One region of the Streptomyces sp. NPDC005551 genome, then DNA from elsewhere that is predicted to be linked to it. Evidence: riboswitches for the same ligand, from Rfam matches in the RefSeq annotation. Region 1 holds a riboswitch; each other region holds the start of a gene.

The links. Region 1 has a riboswitch for S-adenosylmethionine ahead of ACFYP4_RS15965 (glutathione S-transferase family protein). Riboswitches for the same ligand answer to the same signal wherever they lie in the genome.
Region 2: another riboswitch for S-adenosylmethionine. It lies ahead of ACFYP4_RS33295 (aminotransferase class V-fold PLP-dependent enzyme); the one in region 1 lies ahead of ACFYP4_RS15965 (glutathione S-transferase family protein).
Region 3: another riboswitch for S-adenosylmethionine. It lies ahead of thrC (threonine synthase); the one in region 1 lies ahead of ACFYP4_RS15965 (glutathione S-transferase family protein).

Annotation. Positions count from the first base shown of each region.
Region 1 is NZ_JBIAJE010000005.1:126,230-131,338, forward strand. Features, by position in the region: gene ACFYP4_RS15955 (bifunctional o-acetylhomoserine/o-acetylserine sulfhydrylase) at 1-539, shown strand, start outside; gene ACFYP4_RS15960 (homoserine O-acetyltransferase) at 536-1,744, shown strand; SAM riboswitch class IV at 1,801-1,944, shown strand; gene ACFYP4_RS15965 (glutathione S-transferase family protein) at 2,135-2,959, shown strand; gene ACFYP4_RS15970 (nuclear transport factor 2 family protein) at 3,029-3,430, opposite strand; gene ACFYP4_RS15975 (PadR family transcriptional regulator) at 3,514-4,077, shown strand; gene ACFYP4_RS15980 (type 1 glutamine amidotransferase domain-containing protein) at 4,214-4,909, shown strand.
Region 2 is NZ_JBIAJE010000017.1:6,136-11,244, reverse strand. Features, by position in the region: gene ACFYP4_RS33310 (hypothetical protein) at 1-125, opposite strand, end outside; gene ACFYP4_RS33305 (rhomboid family intramembrane serine protease) at 281-1,012, shown strand; gene ACFYP4_RS33300 (Lrp/AsnC ligand binding domain-containing protein) at 1,009-1,290, shown strand; gene ACFYP4_RS33295 (aminotransferase class V-fold PLP-dependent enzyme) at 1,347-2,708, opposite strand; SAM riboswitch class IV at 2,881-2,997, opposite strand; gene trpD (anthranilate phosphoribosyltransferase) at 3,081-4,145, opposite strand; gene ACFYP4_RS33285 (cytochrome bc complex cytochrome b subunit) at 4,303-5,109, opposite strand, start outside.
Region 3 is NZ_JBIAJE010000009.1:407,053-412,161, forward strand. Features, by position in the region: gene ACFYP4_RS26975 (cold-shock protein) at 223-426, opposite strand; gene ACFYP4_RS26980 (MoaD/ThiS family protein) at 848-1,126, opposite strand; gene thrC (threonine synthase) at 1,123-2,427, opposite strand; SAM riboswitch class I at 2,445-2,602, opposite strand; gene ACFYP4_RS26990 (glucosyl-3-phosphoglycerate synthase) at 2,770-3,741, shown strand; gene ACFYP4_RS26995 (trehalose-6-phosphate synthase) at 3,868-5,109, shown strand, end outside.

The sequences.
Region 1 (5,109 bases):
CCGCGCTCGGTCCGGGCGCCTTCGCGATCAAACTGCGGGTGCAGCTGTTGCGCGACCTCGGGCCCGCGCTGTCGCCGCACTCCGCCTTCCTGCTGCTCCAGGGGGTGGAGACGCTCAGCCTGCGCATCGAGCGGCACTCCGCCAACGCCCAGGCCCTGGCCGAATGGCTGGAGCAGCGCGACGAGGTCGCCGCCGTCCACTATCCGGGACTGGAGTCCAACCGGTGGTACGAGGCCGGGCAGCGCTACCTTCCCCGCGGCGCGGGCGCGGTGCTGGCGTTCGAGCTGCGGGACGGTGTCGAGGCCGGGAAGCGGTTCGTGGACGCGGTCGAGCTGTTCAGCCATCTCGCCAACATCGGTGACGTACGCAGCCTGATCATCCACCCGGCGTCCACGACACACAGCCAGCTCGACGAGGACGGCCTGGCGGCGACCGGGACCTCGCCGGGCCTGGTGCGCCTGTCGGTCGGCATCGAGAACCTCGCGGATCTCAAAGCGGACTTGGAGGCCGGCTTCCGCGCCGCGAAGGGCGCGTCCTGAACGCCGGGCCGGCGACCTCCCCGGTCCCCCTCCCGCCGGCCTCCGGGGCGTGGCGGGAGGGAGACCCGGCCGGACGGCGCCAGTGGCACGTCCGCGGGACGCCGCTGCCCCTGGAGGCGGGCGGTGAACTGCCGGGCGTGCGGCTGGCGTTCGAGACCTGGGGGCGGCCCGCGCCGGACGGGTCCAACGCCGTGCTGGTGCTGCACGCGCTCACCGGGGACAGTCACGTCGCCGGACCCGCCGGACCGGGGCATCCCACTCCGGGTTGGTGGGACGGGTTGGTGGGACCGGGCCGGGCACTCGACACGGACCGCTGGTTCGTCGTCGCCCCCAACGTGCTGGGCGGCTGCCAGGGCAGCACGGGACCGTCCTCGCGGCGTCCCGGCGGACGGTGCTGGGGCGCCGGCTTCCCGTTTCTGACACAGCGTGACCAGGTGGCGGCCGAGGCCGGCTTGGCCGACGCGCTCGGCATCGGCCGGTGGGCGCTGGTGCTGGGCGGGTCGATGGGCGGGATGCGTGCCCTGGAGTGGGCCGTGTCGTACCCGGAGCGCACGGACTCGCTGCTGCTGCTGGCGACGACCGCCGCGGCGAGCGCCGAGCAGATCGCCTGGGCCTCGGCGCAGGTCCACGCGATCCGCGCCGACCCCCACTGGCGCGGCGGCGACTACCACGACGCCGGGCCCGGCCGCGGACCGCACACGGGACTCGGCCTGGCCCGGCGCCTCGCCCATGTCACCTATCGCAGCGAGCCGGAGCTGAGGACCCGCTTCGGCCGCGGGTACCAGGGCACGGAGGAGCCGTGGAACGGCGGCCGGTACCAGGTCGAGTCGTACCTGGACCACCATGCCGCCAAGCTGGTGCGCCGCTTCGACGCGGGCAGCTATGTCGCACTGGCGGAGGCCATGAACAGCCACGACGTCGGGCGGGGCCGCGGGGGCGTCCGGGCGGCACTGAGCCGCGTCACGGCCCGGACCCTGGTGGCCGCGGTCGACTCCGACCGGCTCTATCCGCTCTACCAGCAGGCGGAGTTGGCCGCCGGGATCGGCACGGCGGACCGTCTCCGTACGGTCGTGTCCCCGTACGGCCACGACGGCTTCCTCATCGAGACGGAGCAAGTGGCCGCGCTGGTGCGGGAACTGCTCGGACACGTTCCGGGCGGCGTCCGTCCCCCGGCGCTCGGACGGGCTGCCCCGACCACGTCGTGAGACGTCGTGCAGGCCTTCTTGACGCTCTCACGGAGCGCGACGACACTGACGGGGACGGTCACGATTGTCAGCGCCCCGCGGGCAGGCTCCCTGCTCGTACGGTCATCGGCCCCGGCCCGCTGGCAGGCAACCCTTCCACCGCGACGGGGTGCCCCGGGTGACGACCGGGTTCCGCCGGTGCGGCGGGACAAGCGTGGTCTCGCATCCCGCGAGCCCCGAGCGTGGACCGGTGGAAATGCCGAGGAACGGTTTGACGAGGCGCCTGCACATCGATCTGTCGCGTGTCTCCAGCGCCTACTAACCGCCGATCCGGACCGGTACGAGAGCGCAGTCACTCCGTTTCGTCGCGGCGCCCACCGGGCGGCCGGACTTCCTCACCCGTGGAGAGTCATGCCCGAGACCATGTCGCACGCCTCCAGCACGAGCACACCCTGCACCACGTCCGACGCCGGACGTCCCGACGGCATCCCCGGCCCGGTTCCCGGTTCCCGCGGCACGGGGTCGCCGACCGGCCCGCGCCGCCTCCACAGCCGTATCGGCGTCGGCCTGGCAGGCGGCTTCTACCCGGCACCGCACCGCTACCGGCTGTACCTGTGCACCGACTGTCCCCGCTCGCTGCGCGTCTCGATCACCCTGGACCTGCTGGGCCTCGGAGACTTCGTCGCCACCACCCCCCTGACGCACACCGGCGACGCCGGCCAGGTGTCCGACGGGTTCGCGGCCCTGCGCCGGGCCTACGAGGCCACCTGGCACCACTACGAGGGCCCGCTCACCGCGCCCGCCCTCTGCGACCGCTGGACCGGACGCGTCGTCAGCAACCACACCCCCGACATCCTGCGCGACCTCGCGGGTCTGGCCGTCCGCACCGGCACCGGGCTTCCCGCACTCCGCCCGCCGGCCCGCGCCGCGGACATCGACGCCCTGGGCGAACTCCTGGACGCCGACGTCGTACCGGCCGCAGCGCCGCATAGGCGGTCCGCCGCACTCGGGCGGCTGAACCGGCGACTGGCCTCGGCGCCCTACGCCGCGGGCCGCGACCTGACCGCCGCGGACGTGGACCTCTGGGTCGCCCTCGTCCACCTCGAGGACCCGGACGCGCTCGCCCCGTACGGACACCTCCGGGCCTACGTACGACGGCTGGCCGCGCACCCGGCGTTCCGCGGACGGACGAGCCGTGCCGGCGCTCCGCAGCCGCGGGCCGCACGACCGAGGTAGGCCGTGGTGGCGGGGGCCCCGCCCCCGCCGCTCCCCATCCGTCCGTCCGCCGTCCGTCCGTGCGCCCGACTATCCGTCCGCGCGCTCGACCGCTTCCCGCGATATCTGCTCGAACTGCGCGGCCATCGCCTCCTGGAGTGCCTGGGCCGCCGACAGCGGGCGGACCATCACCATGAGGTCGTCGATCCTGCCGTCCTCGTCGAGGTGCAGGAAATCGCAGCCCTCAATCTCCCTGTCGCCCACCTTCGCCCGGAAGACCAGCGCGTGGTCGCCGCCGTCGCCGCCGCCGATCTCCCGGACGTAGTGGAAGTCCGTGAAGACACGGGAGACACCGCGCACGATCGCCGCGGTGATCGCCCGGCCGGTGTACGGCTTGAAGACGACAGGGCTGGTGAACACGACGTCGTCGGCCAGGAGCGCCTCGATCGCGGCGTGGTCGTTCGCCTCCACCGCCTTGCGGAACGGATGCATCGCGCCCACCTCTCATAGTCAACTAATTGATCAGGTGTGGAAGAGATTACTCATGGGTTCGGGTGGACATCTAGGTTGGGCGCATGGCATTGCGCAACGCGGTCCTGGCCGCGCTTCTCGAGGGCGAGGCGTCGGGGTACGACCTGGCCAAGGGGTTCGACGCGGCGATCGCCAACTTCTGGATGGCGACTCCCCAGCAGCTGTACCGGGAACTCGACCGCATGGCGGGCGAGGGGCTCATCGCGGCCCGGCTCGTGCGGCAGGAGCGCAGACCCGACAAGCGGATGTTCTCGCTCACGGACGCCGGCCGCCGCGCGCTGCACGACTTCACGGCCACCCCGCCGAGACCGACGGCCATCCGCGACGAGCTCCTGGTCAAGGTCCACGCCGTCGACGAGGGCGACCTCGATGCCGTGCGCGCGGCGATCACCGAGCGGCTGGAGTGGGCCCGCGCGAAACTGGCCCGCTACGACCGGCTGTGCGCCCGCCTCCTCGACGGCCGCACCGAGGAGGAGTACCTGTCCGGTGCCGAGCGGATCGGCCCGTACCTCACGCTGACGCGGGGGCGCGCGTTCGAGCGGGAGAACATCACGTGGGCGGAGCGGTCCCTGCGCATCCTGGAACGACGGGGTGCCGTGCGCGGCTGATCCCCGGTCCGGCCCCGGGCCCACCGGGGATCCCACCGGGCGGGGTGGCGTATTCCCTTCGAGGCATCGGATCTCCTATGGCTCCGAGCGGCATGCCTATTGGTAACTTATGGCCCCGCGCGTCTACGTTCGTCGTATGTCGAAGATTCTTTTTGTGATGACCGGCGCCGACCACTGGACCCTCGCGGACGGCAGCAAGCACCCGACCGGCTTCTGGGCCGAGGAAGCGGTCGCCCCGTACGAGGCGTTCACGGCCGCGGGCCACGAGATCGTGGTCGCCACGCCCGGCGGTGCCGTACCGACCGTGGACCGGGCGAGCCTCGCGCCCGAGGTGAACGGCGGCCAGGAGGGCGCCGACCGGGTCGACGGAGTCCTGGCGTCGATCAGTGAGTTCCGGCAGCCGATCCGGCTGGAGGACGTACGGCTCGACGACTACGCGGCCGTCTACTACCCCGGGGGCCACGGACCGATGGAGGACCTCGCCGTCGACACCGTCTCCGGCCGGCTGCTCGTCGACGCCCTGGCATCGGGCAGGCCCCTCGGTGTGGTCTGCCACGCCCCTGCCGCGCTGCTCGCCGCGCGGCTGGAGGACGGCGGCAACGCCTTCGCGGGGTACCGCCTGACCGGGTTCACCAACGCGGAGGAAACCCAGGCCGGCTTCGCCGACAAGGCGAAGTGGCTGCTCCAGGACCGGCTCGTCGAGGCGGGCGCGGACTTCCAGGAGGGTGAGCCGTGGGCCCCGCACGTGGTCGTCGACCGCAACCTGGTCACCGGCCAGAACCCGTCCTCCTCCGCTCCGCTCGCCGCCGAACTGCTGAAGAAGCTGGCCTGAGCGTCCCGAGCCGGCCCCGCGCCCCGGCGGACCGGGACCGCGCCCCTTCCGGGGCGCCGGTACCCCGGCCCGCCGGGGCGTTTCCTCGTACGTCACCGGCCCGCCGTCCGCCCCGCACCGGCCCGTCCGCTCCACCCGGGGACCCGCAGCACGTGACCACCGCCTCCGGAACGCCGATACTGCAAGAGGCGGATCTCATC
Region 2 (5,109 bases), on a different contig from region 1:
TCACCGGCCAGGTCGAGGTGCACATACTCGACGACCTTCGAGGAGCGGGTCACGTCGAAACGCGTGAGGTTGCCGCAGAGCATGCAGCGCCATCGGGTCTCGGCGGTCGGCAGGGGAACCGTCATCGTGGCTGTTTCGCCTTCCCTCTAGTGTCCGTGATGCGCCAGCTTTCCTGGTGCGTGTGGCTCGTACCCTACGGCCTGGCGGGACTCCGACGCTCGGGCGTCCACGCGGCGAGGCGGTCCGGGCGGTCCGGTCCTGTTACGTCATGCTTTGCCGCATGACCGGAAAGTGGAGTGCGGCGGTCGGCCGGACGAGCCGGGGGCGGTCGGCGCCGGTGACGTACGGACTGATCGGCCTCTGCTGCCTGATCTTCGTCATCGGCCCCGCGGCGGGACTCAACCCCGCCTACGGCACCGGGGACGAGCTGCTCGCCGCCCAGCAGGCCTACTTCCACCGCTGGGGCGTGGTGCCGGCCGAGCTTCTCGACGGAGTACCACGGGCCTGGCTCACCCCCGCGACGGCCCTGTTCATCCACGGCAGCTGGCTCCATCTGCTGGGGAACATGCTCTTCTTCTGCGTCTTCGGGGTGATGGCGGAGGAGCGCATGGGCCATGTCGAGTTCGCCCTCTTCTATCTGGGCTGCGGATATCTGGCCCTGCTCGGGTACGCGATCGCCAACGCCGAGTCCACGCAGTCCCTCGTCGGCGCCTCGGGGGCGGTCTCCGCGGTCCTCGGCGCGTTCCTGTACCTGTTCCCCGGCGCCCGGGTGACCAGTCTCCTCCCTTTCCTGTTCTTCCTCCCGCTGCGCTTCCCGGCCTGGGTGGTGCTGCCCTTCTGGGCGGTCCTGCAGTGGCTGGCGGCGGGTCGCGACGACCAGGGGCCCGGAGTCGCCTACCTGGCCCACCTGCTGGGCTTCTTCGCCGGGTTCCTCCACGCCTGGGTGCGCTTCGGCCGTGGGACTAGAGTGAAAACCCCAGTGACGGCCCCCGAGGGAGAGAACCAGCCGTGATCACCGCGATCGTGCTCATCAAGACCAGCGTGGACCGGATCCCCGAGATCGCGGAGTCGATCGCGGCCCTCGACAGCGTCAGCGAGGTCTTCTCCGTCACCGGCACGTACGACCTGATCGCCATGGTCCGCGTCCAGGCGCACGACGACCTGGCCGACGTCATCCCCGGCCGGATCAGCAAGATCCCGGGCGTCGAGGGCACCGACACCCACGTCGCGTTCCGCACGTACTCCCAGCACGACCTGGAGGCGGCGTTCGCGATCGGCCTCGACTCCTGATCCGCCGGCACCGCACCGCTCCCACCGCCTCCGGGCGCCGAGCCTTTCCTACGGCCTCAGACCGCCGGGACGCAACGCCCGTCCTCGGTCCGGTACTGCCACCGGGCGCCGTCCCGCACGAGTTCCCGCACGGCGCGGACGAAGCGCTCGACGTGCTCGTCCGGGGTGCCCGCGCCGAAGCTGACGCGGATGGCGTTCAGCGACTTCTCGCCGGGCGCGGCCTCCGGGGCCCCGCACTCCCCCTGGCTCTGCGGGTCGGTGCCCAGCAGGGTGCGCACCAGGGGGTGGGCGCAGAAGAGTCCGTCGCGCACCCCGATGCCGTACTCGGCGGACAGCGCGGCCGCGAAGTGCGAACTGTTCCAGCCGTCGACGACGAACGAGATGACGCCGACACGCGGGGCGTCGTCGCCGAAGAGCGACAGCACCCGCACCTCGGACACCTCGGCGAGGCCCGCGCGGACCGTGTCGATGAGGTGCTGCTCGCGGGCCACCAGGGTGTCGAACCCGGCCTCGGTCAGCGCCTTGCAGGCCGACGCGATGGAGTGGACACCGATCACGTTCGGCGAGCCGGCCTCGTGCCGGGCCGCGCTCTCGTGCCACTCCACGTCGACCCCGCCGTCCGTGCGGCGTGACACCTTGCGGCTGGCGCCGCCGCCCGCGAGGTACGGCTCGGCCTCGGTCAGCCAGTCGGCACGGCCGGCGAGGACGCCGGAGCCGAAGGGCGCGTAGAGCTTGTGCCCCGAGAAGGCGACCCAGTCGACGTCCAGGTCCTGCACGGACACCGGGTGGTGCGGGGCGAGCTGGGCCGCGTCGAGGACGATGCGTGCGCCGTGCGCGTGGGCGGCTGCGGCGAGCTCACGCACCGGCCACAGCTCGCCGGTGACGTTCGAGGCACCGGTGACGCACACCAGGGCCGGCCCGTACGGGTCGCGGCCGGCCAGCGCCCGCTCCAGCGTGGCGACGGCCTCGCCCGGGGTGCGCGGGGCGTTCAGGTACGTCACGCGGGCGTCCCGCCAGGGCAGCAGCGAGGCGTGGTGCTCGGTCTCGAAGACGAAGACCTGGCAGTCGGAGGGCAGGGCGGAGGCGAGCAGGTTGAGCGAGTCGGTGGTGGAGCGGGTGAAGACGACCTGGTCGCCGGTGCGGCAGTCGAGGAACTCGGCGACGGTCCTGCGGGCGTTCTCGAAGAGGTCGGTGGACAGCTGCGACAGGTATCCGGCGCCCCGGTGCACGCTGCCGTAGTACGGGGCGTACGCGGCGACGTCGTCCCACACCCGCTGCAGGGCAGGAGCGCTGGCCGCGTAGTCCAGCGCGGCGTACGTGACCTCGCCGCCGGTGACCAGCGGGACGGTGACATCCCGGCCCAGAACGGGCAGCGGGGCACAAACGGACCGGTCGGCGGCCGTGGTGGGGACAGACATGGCGAACTCCTGTGAGAAGCAGGCGGATTCGCTGTGCGGACGGCCCGCGAAGGGGGCGGCTCCGGCACAGGGAAAAGTGAAAAGGGTGTGCGGAGGCGGGGCGCTGCGCCCTATCGCATTCGCTTGCTCACAGAAGGCTCCCTCGACGACCAGGACCCCTGGTGAGGCGAGGGGTCCGCGCTTGCCGCAGACCTCGCTGCCTACGGCCTGGTCTTCACCCGGGGCACCCCGCCACGGACGGAGGGTTGCCGGACAGCCGGCCGGGGCCTGATGGCTGTCGCTCATGACCTGGTACAGCATCTTGCCAGAAGATCGTCGACGCGCAAGGCGCGGTCCAGAATCCGGACCGCGCCCGCGCGTCTCGCGTCCGGTTCAGGCGTGGCTGGCCGCGACCCACCGGCCGAGGGTCCGCCTGGCGGCTCCGGAGTCGATGGCCTCGGCCGCCTTCGCCATCCCCGCGCGGATCCGCTCCGCGAGCGGTCCGTCTTCCGGCTCCAGGGCGACCAGGGCCGCCGCCGAGTTCAGCAGCACCGCGTCCCGTACGGGCCCGGTCTCGCCGTTCAGCAGCCGCCGGGCGACGTCCGCGTTGTACGACGCGTCGGCGCCCCGCAGAGCCTCCACGGGGACGAGTTCGAGGCCGACGTCACGCGGGTCGAAGCTCTCCTCGTGGACCTTTCCCTCGCGGACGATCCACACCCTCGACGTGGCCGTGGTGGTCAGCTCGTCGAGACCGTCGTCGCCGCGGAAGACCAGCGAGGAGTGACCGCGCTCCGCGAAGACACCGGCGACGATGGGCGCCATCCTGAGGTCGGCCACACCGACCGCCTGGGCCTTCACCCGGGCCGGGTTGGTCAGCGGGCCCAGGAAGTTGAAGGTGGTCCGGATCCCCAACTGCCCGCGCGCGGCGGCCACATGACGCAGCGCCGGATGGAACTTCACCGCGAAGCAGAAGGTGATCCCGGCCTCCTCGGCCACCTCGGCGACCCGCTTCGGCGTCAGCTCCAGATTGACGCCGAGCTTCTCCAGGACGTCCGAGGCGCCGGACGCGCTCGACGCCGCCCGGTTGCCGTGCTTGACCACCTTGGCGCCCGTGCCTGCCACGACGATCGCGGACATCGTGGAGATGTTCACCGTCTTGGCGCCGTCACCGCCCGTACCGACGATGTCGACGGTCTCGCCGGGCACCTCGATCACGTTGGCGTGCTCGTACATCGTGCGGACGAGACCGGAGATCTCCTGGACCGTCTCGCCCTTCGCGCGCAGCGCGACCGCGAACCCGGCGATCTGCGCGTCCGTCGCCTCGCCGCGCATGATGCGGTCCATCGCCCAGGCCGTCTCGTCCGCGCTCTGGTCACGGCCGTCGAGCAGGCCGTTCAGCACCTGGGGCCAGGAACGGCCCGCCGCGATGTCGCCTCCAGCGGGGGTCACAGCACTCATATGCCGCTCCTGGGTTCGTGGAAAGGGACGAGAAGACACGTACACGACGTGTGACGGACAGGGTCCACCCTATCCAGGCCCGGGGACGGCAAAGAGCCCCGTCCATGCAATGGACGGGGCTCCAGCCGTGGCGATCAGGGTGTGACCGGGGTGCGGATCAGTGGTGGCCGTGGCCGCTCGTGATCTCCTTGTACTCCTCGACCGTGGGCTTGGGGATCTGGTTCTCTTCCCCGTAGTACGCGTTGCTGAGCTTCGCGCGCAGCTTCTGCGTGCCCGAGACCTTGCGCTCGACACCGTTCTCGTCGACCGCGGGGCCGATCTCGGCCGGCTCGTACTGCTCGTGCGCGGTGAGCGTGTGCAGCGACTCCTGGCTGAGCGGCTCGTGCACCTCGACGAACTCACCGTGCGGCAGGCGCTTGATGATGCCCGACTCGCGGCCGTGCAGCACCTTGTCCCGGTCCCGGCGCTGGAGACCGAGGCAGATCCGCTTGGTGATGATGAACGCGACGACCGGCGCCACGAAGAACGCGATGCGCACGAACCAGGTGATCGCGTTGATCGACATGTGGAAGTGGGTGGCGAAGAGGTCGTTGCCACCGCCGATCAGCATGACGACGTACCAGGTGATCCAGGCGACACCCACGGCCGTACGGGTCGGGACGTTGCGCGGGCGGTCCAGGATGTGGTGCTCGCGCTTGTCGCCGGTGACCCAGGACTCGATGAACGGGTAGACCGCGATGACGACCAGCACCAGCGGGAAGATGATCAGCGGGACGAAGACACCCAGGACGAGGGTGTGGCCCCACAGGTTGATCTCCCAGCCCGGCATGGTGCGGATCAGGCCCTCGGAGAAGCCCATGTACCAGTCGGGCTGCGCGCCGGTCGACACCTGGTCCGGCCGGTAGGGGCCCATGGACCAGATCGGGTTGATCGAGGCGATGGCCGCGATGACCGCGATGACGCC
Region 3 (5,109 bases), on a different contig from region 1:
CGGACCCCGCCGGGAGCACTCCCACGCGCCCGCACGCCCCGGGACGGCACCCGTCCCAACCTCCCGCACGCGCTGCCACAACACCGTCCCGGCCTCCCGGTCGCCCCGCCGCGGGCCTCGTCGCGGCCGGGTCGGGGAACGCCCGAGGGGCCCGTACCCCTGATGGGATACGGACCCCTCGACGTGAGTGAATACGTGCGTCGGTGGCCGATCGCGCCGAGATCAGACGGCGAGTTTGACCATGTCCGCCTGCGGACCCTTCTGGCCCTGCGAGATCTCGAACTCCACTCGCTGACCCTCTTCAAGGGTGCGGTAGCCGTCCATCTGAATCGCGCTGTAGTGCACGAAGACGTCCGCACCACCGTCGACCGCGATGAAGCCGTACCCCTTCTCCGCGTTGAACCACTTGACGGTGCCCTGAGCCATGCCCAACTCCCCTATTACTGGCCCTTGCACAGATCCGCACTTCGCGGATCCGGGTCAGACCTCACCCCCCAACGGTTGGGGGTGTGCGCCGGAACGCGTCGACCGCGGCTGAATGTATCTGTCCAACTGCCGTCTGCAACAGGTCAGTCGGACGAGAAATCCGGGCACGCATGATCGGCAATATGTGGAGGACTCGCACATGTTCAGGGCAAGTCGGGCCCCGTAGGTGCCATGAAAGGCTTGAAAAGGCCGGGCACATTGGCTGCTTCTTGTCGGACACCGGATCGGCGTTCATATGCGCCCGGCATGGAAAGAACGGCAGCTTCCCCAACTGTACCGTGCTCAACCATGCAGAATTGCCCCCTCCGTTTCTTGCGGAGAGGGCAATCCGGGGGAACAGCCGGTTTTCGGAGCCCGGTTGTCAGCAGCCGCCGGCCACGGCCGGGATGATCGAGACGCCCGCGCCGTCCGGCGTCGCCGTCTGGAGGCCCTGCTCGAAACGCACGTCGTCGTCGTTCACGTACACGTTGACGAAGCGGCGCAGCTTGCCCTGGTCGTCCAGGACGCGCGCGGCGATGCCCGTGTGGTTCTTCTCCAGGTCCGAGATGACCTCGGCGAGGGTCGCGCCCTCCGCCGGGACCTCGGCCCTGCCACCCGTGTAGGTGCGCAGGATGGTGGGGATGCGAACGTTGACGCTCATGATGCGAGGCCAGCCTCTCGGAAGGAGTCCAGGTTCGGGCGGATGGTCGCGGTCAGACCGGTGCCGGCCACCGCGTCGAGGGTCTTGAGGCCGTCACCGGTGTTGAGGACGACCGTCGTCAGGGTCGGGTCCAGGACGCCGCTCTCGATCAGCTTCTTCGTGACACCCACGGTCACGCCGCCCGCCGTCTCGGCGAAGATGCCCTCCGTCCGCGCCAGCAGCTTGATCGCGTCGACGATCTGCCCGTCGTCGACATCCTCCACCGCGCCACCGGTCCGGCGCGCGATGTCGAGGACGTACGGCCCGTCGGCCGGGTTGCCGATGGCGAGCGACTTGGCGATCGTGTCCGGCTTCTGCGGCCGTACGACGTCGTGTCCCGCCTTGTAGGCCACGGACACCGGCGAGCAGCCCTCGGCCTGGGCGCCGAAGATCTTGTACGGCCGGTCCTCGACGAGGCCGAGCCCGATCAGCTCCCGCAGCCCCTTGTCGATCTTCGTGAGCTGGGAGCCCGAGGCGATCGGCACGACCAGCTGGTCCGGCAGCCGCCAGCCGAGCTGCTCGCAGATCTCGTACGCGAGGGTCTTCGAGCCCTCCGCGTAGTACGGCCGCAGGTTGACGTTGACGAAGCCCCAGCCCTCGCCGGCCGGGTCGCCGATGAGCTCGGAGCAGAAGCGGTTGACGTCGTCGTAGTTGCCCTCGATGCCGACGAGCTCGCCGCCGTAGACCGCGGCCATGACGATCTTGCCCTGCTCCAGGTCGTGCGGGATGAACACGCAGGAGCGGAAGCCGGCCCGGGCGGCGGCGGCACCGACGGCACCCGCCAGGTTGCCGGTGGAGGAGCAGGAGAGCGTGGTGAAGCCGAAGGCGCGGGCGGCCTCCAGGGCCTGCGCGACGACGCGGTCCTTGAAGGAGTGCGTCGGGTTGCCCGAGTCGTCCTTGACGAAGAGCTTGCCGGGGTCGACGCCCAGTTCGCGCGCGAGGTTGTCGGCCTGCACGAGCTTGGTCCAGCCCGGGTTGATGTTCGGCTTGTCGGCGACGTCCTCGGGGACGGGCAGCAGCGGCGCGTAGCGCCAGATGTTCGCGGGGCCCGCTTCGATGCGCTTGCGGAGTTCCTCGGTGTCGTACGCCGAGAAGTCGTAGGCGATCTCCAGCGGGCCGAAACACTCCTCGCAGGCGAAGACCGGGCCGAGCGGCACGCGGTGTCCGCATTCGCGGCAGGAGAGGGCCGCGGCGGGGCCGAGATCGACGGAGTCCGCGGCGGTGGAAGAATCGGTGGTGCTTGCAACTGTCTGCGCAGCCATGGAGGCGAGGCCCTTTCTCCTCATCTTCCTCACGGCGCACTTCGCCGTGAGACGGATTTGGCACCTTCCCTAGCCGGGAGCCTCGCGACGCTGATCGGCGATGATCAGGACGAGACCGGCTGGAGGGTTGCCGGGGCTTCAACGGGCCGTATCCCTCTGCCCCTCTGGATGAGCGGTGTTCAGTTGTTGGTCGCGACGCGGGGACCGAGCCAGGACATGCGATGGTCATCCGCGTTGTTCAAGACTGTAACCGAAGGCCAGGACAGTTGAGATAGTCGTCCGAACCGCGAGATGGATCACACCCCGGCGTGGCGTGTGGTCGGACAGAGAGGAGCCCGGACCGTGCTGGAAGAAGTCGAGCGCTGGCTGAGCACCCGCTCCTGGTCCGTGACCGACCGTCCGCTCCACCAGCTGACGGCCGCCAAACGCACCACGGGGTCGACGGTCAGCGTCGTGCTGCCCGCCCTGAACGAGGAGGAGACCGTCGGCGCGATAGTCGCGGCCGTCCGCCACGACCTGATGCTGCGGGTCCCGCTCGTCGACGAGATCGTCGTCGTCGACTCGGGCTCGTCCGACCGCACCTCCGAGGTGGCCGCCGCGGCGGGCGCCCGCGTGGTGCACCGGGACGACATCCTGCCGCGGCTCCCGCCCGTCCCCGGCAAGGGCGAGGTCCTGTGGCGGTCCCTGCTGGTGACGAGCGGGGACATCGTCTGCTTCGTCGACGCGGACCTGCGCGAGTTCTCCTCCGACTTCGTCACGGGGATCGTGGGCCCGCTGCTCACCGACCCGGGCGTGGCCCTGGTCAAGGCCATGTACGACCGGCCGCTGACCGTGTCCGACGGGTCCGCCTCCGGCAGAACCGCCGCGGGCCAGGGCGGCCGGGTGACCGAGCTCATGGCGCGTCCGCTCCTGAACATGCACTGGCCGCAGCTCGCGGGCTTCGTCCAGCCGCTGGGCGGCGAGTACGCGGCGCGCCGGTCGCTGCTGGAGCGGCTGCCGTTCCCCGTCGGGTACGGGGTGGAGCTGGGCATGCTGGTGGACGCGCTGCACCTGGTGGGTCTCGACGCGCTCGCCCAGGTCGACGTGGGAGTGCGCAGGCACCGCCACCAGGACGGGCAGGCGCTCGGCCGGATGTCGGCGGCGATCTACCGCACCGCGCAGCTCCGGCTCGCCCGCGGGCACCTCGTCCGCCCGGCCCTCACCCAGTTCGAGCGGGGTGAGGACGGCTTCGTGCCGCGCACCCACTCCGTGGACACGCAGGAGCGGCCCCCGATGGTGGAGCTGGCCGAGTACCGCTCACGCAGAGTGGCCTGAGCCCGGACACCGGGTGATGCCGGGCGGGGCCGGCTGCCGCCGGACGACGTGCTCCGGCGGCCGACGGGCGAGGCGGTACCCCGCCCGTACGTTTGAGCGTTTCCGAGCCGGGCTAGGTTGAGGTCTATGGCTTCCACGCACGGTGACCACCAGATCCTTGTCGCGTCCAACCGCGGCCCGGTCTCCTACGAGCTGCGCGAGGACGGCTCGCTCCGCGCCCGGCGCGGCGGGGGCGGGCTGGTCTCGGGACTGTCGGCGATCGGGCCGGACGCGGGCGCCCTGTGGGTGTGCGCGGCCCTCGGCGACGGGGACCGCGAGGCGGTGCGGCGGGGCGTCGGCGAGGACGGCGTGCGGATGCTCGACATCGACGCCGAGGTGCACACGGACGCGTACAACGGCATCGCGAACTCGGTGCTGTGGTTCGTCCACCACATGCTGTACCAGACCCCGCTCGAGCCCGCCTTCGACGCGGAGTTCCGGCGCCGGTGGGCGTCGTACGAGACGTACAACCGGGCCTTCGCCGACGCGCTGGCCTCGGCGGCGGCGACGGGGGCCTCGGTCCTCGTGCAGGACTACCACCTGACGCTGGTGCCCGGGATGCTCCGTGAGCTGCGGCCCGACCTGCGCATCGGGCACTTCTCGCACACGCCGTGGGCGCCGGTCGACTACTTCCGGATGCTGCCCGACGACATCGCGCAGCAGGTGCTGCGCGGGATGCTCGGCGCGGACCGCCTGGGCTTCCTCACCCGTCGCTGGGCGGACGCGTTCACCGCGTGCTGCGAGGACCTGGCCGGCGGTCTCGGCGGCACCCGGGTCGGGGTGCACGGTCTGGGCGCGGACGCGGACTTCCTGCGCGCGCGCTCGCACGAGGCGGATGTCGACGACCGGATGGCGGCGCTGCGGGAGCAGATCGGCACGTCCCCCGAGGGCGGCCCGCGCCGGACGGTCGTACGGGTCGACCGCACCGAGCTGTCGAAGAACATCGTGCGGGGCCTGCGGGCGTACGAGCAGCTGCTGGAGGAGCGCCCCGAGTGGCGCGAGCGGGTGGTGCACGTCGCCTTCGCCTACCCGTCCCGCCAGGACCTGGCCGTCTACCGGGACTACACGGCCGAGGTGCAGCGCGTCGCCGACACGATCAACTCGCGCTACGGGACGCCGGGCTGGACCCCGGTCGTGCTGCACGTCCAGGACGACTTCGCCCGCTCCCTGGCCGCGTACCGGCTGGCGGACGTGGCGCTGGTCAACCCGATCCGGGACGGTATGAACCTGGTGGCCAAGGAGGTGCCGGTCGTCTCCGACGGGGGGTGCGTCCTGGTGCTGTCCCGGGAGGCGGGGGCGCACGAGGAGCTCGGCGAGGACGCGATCACG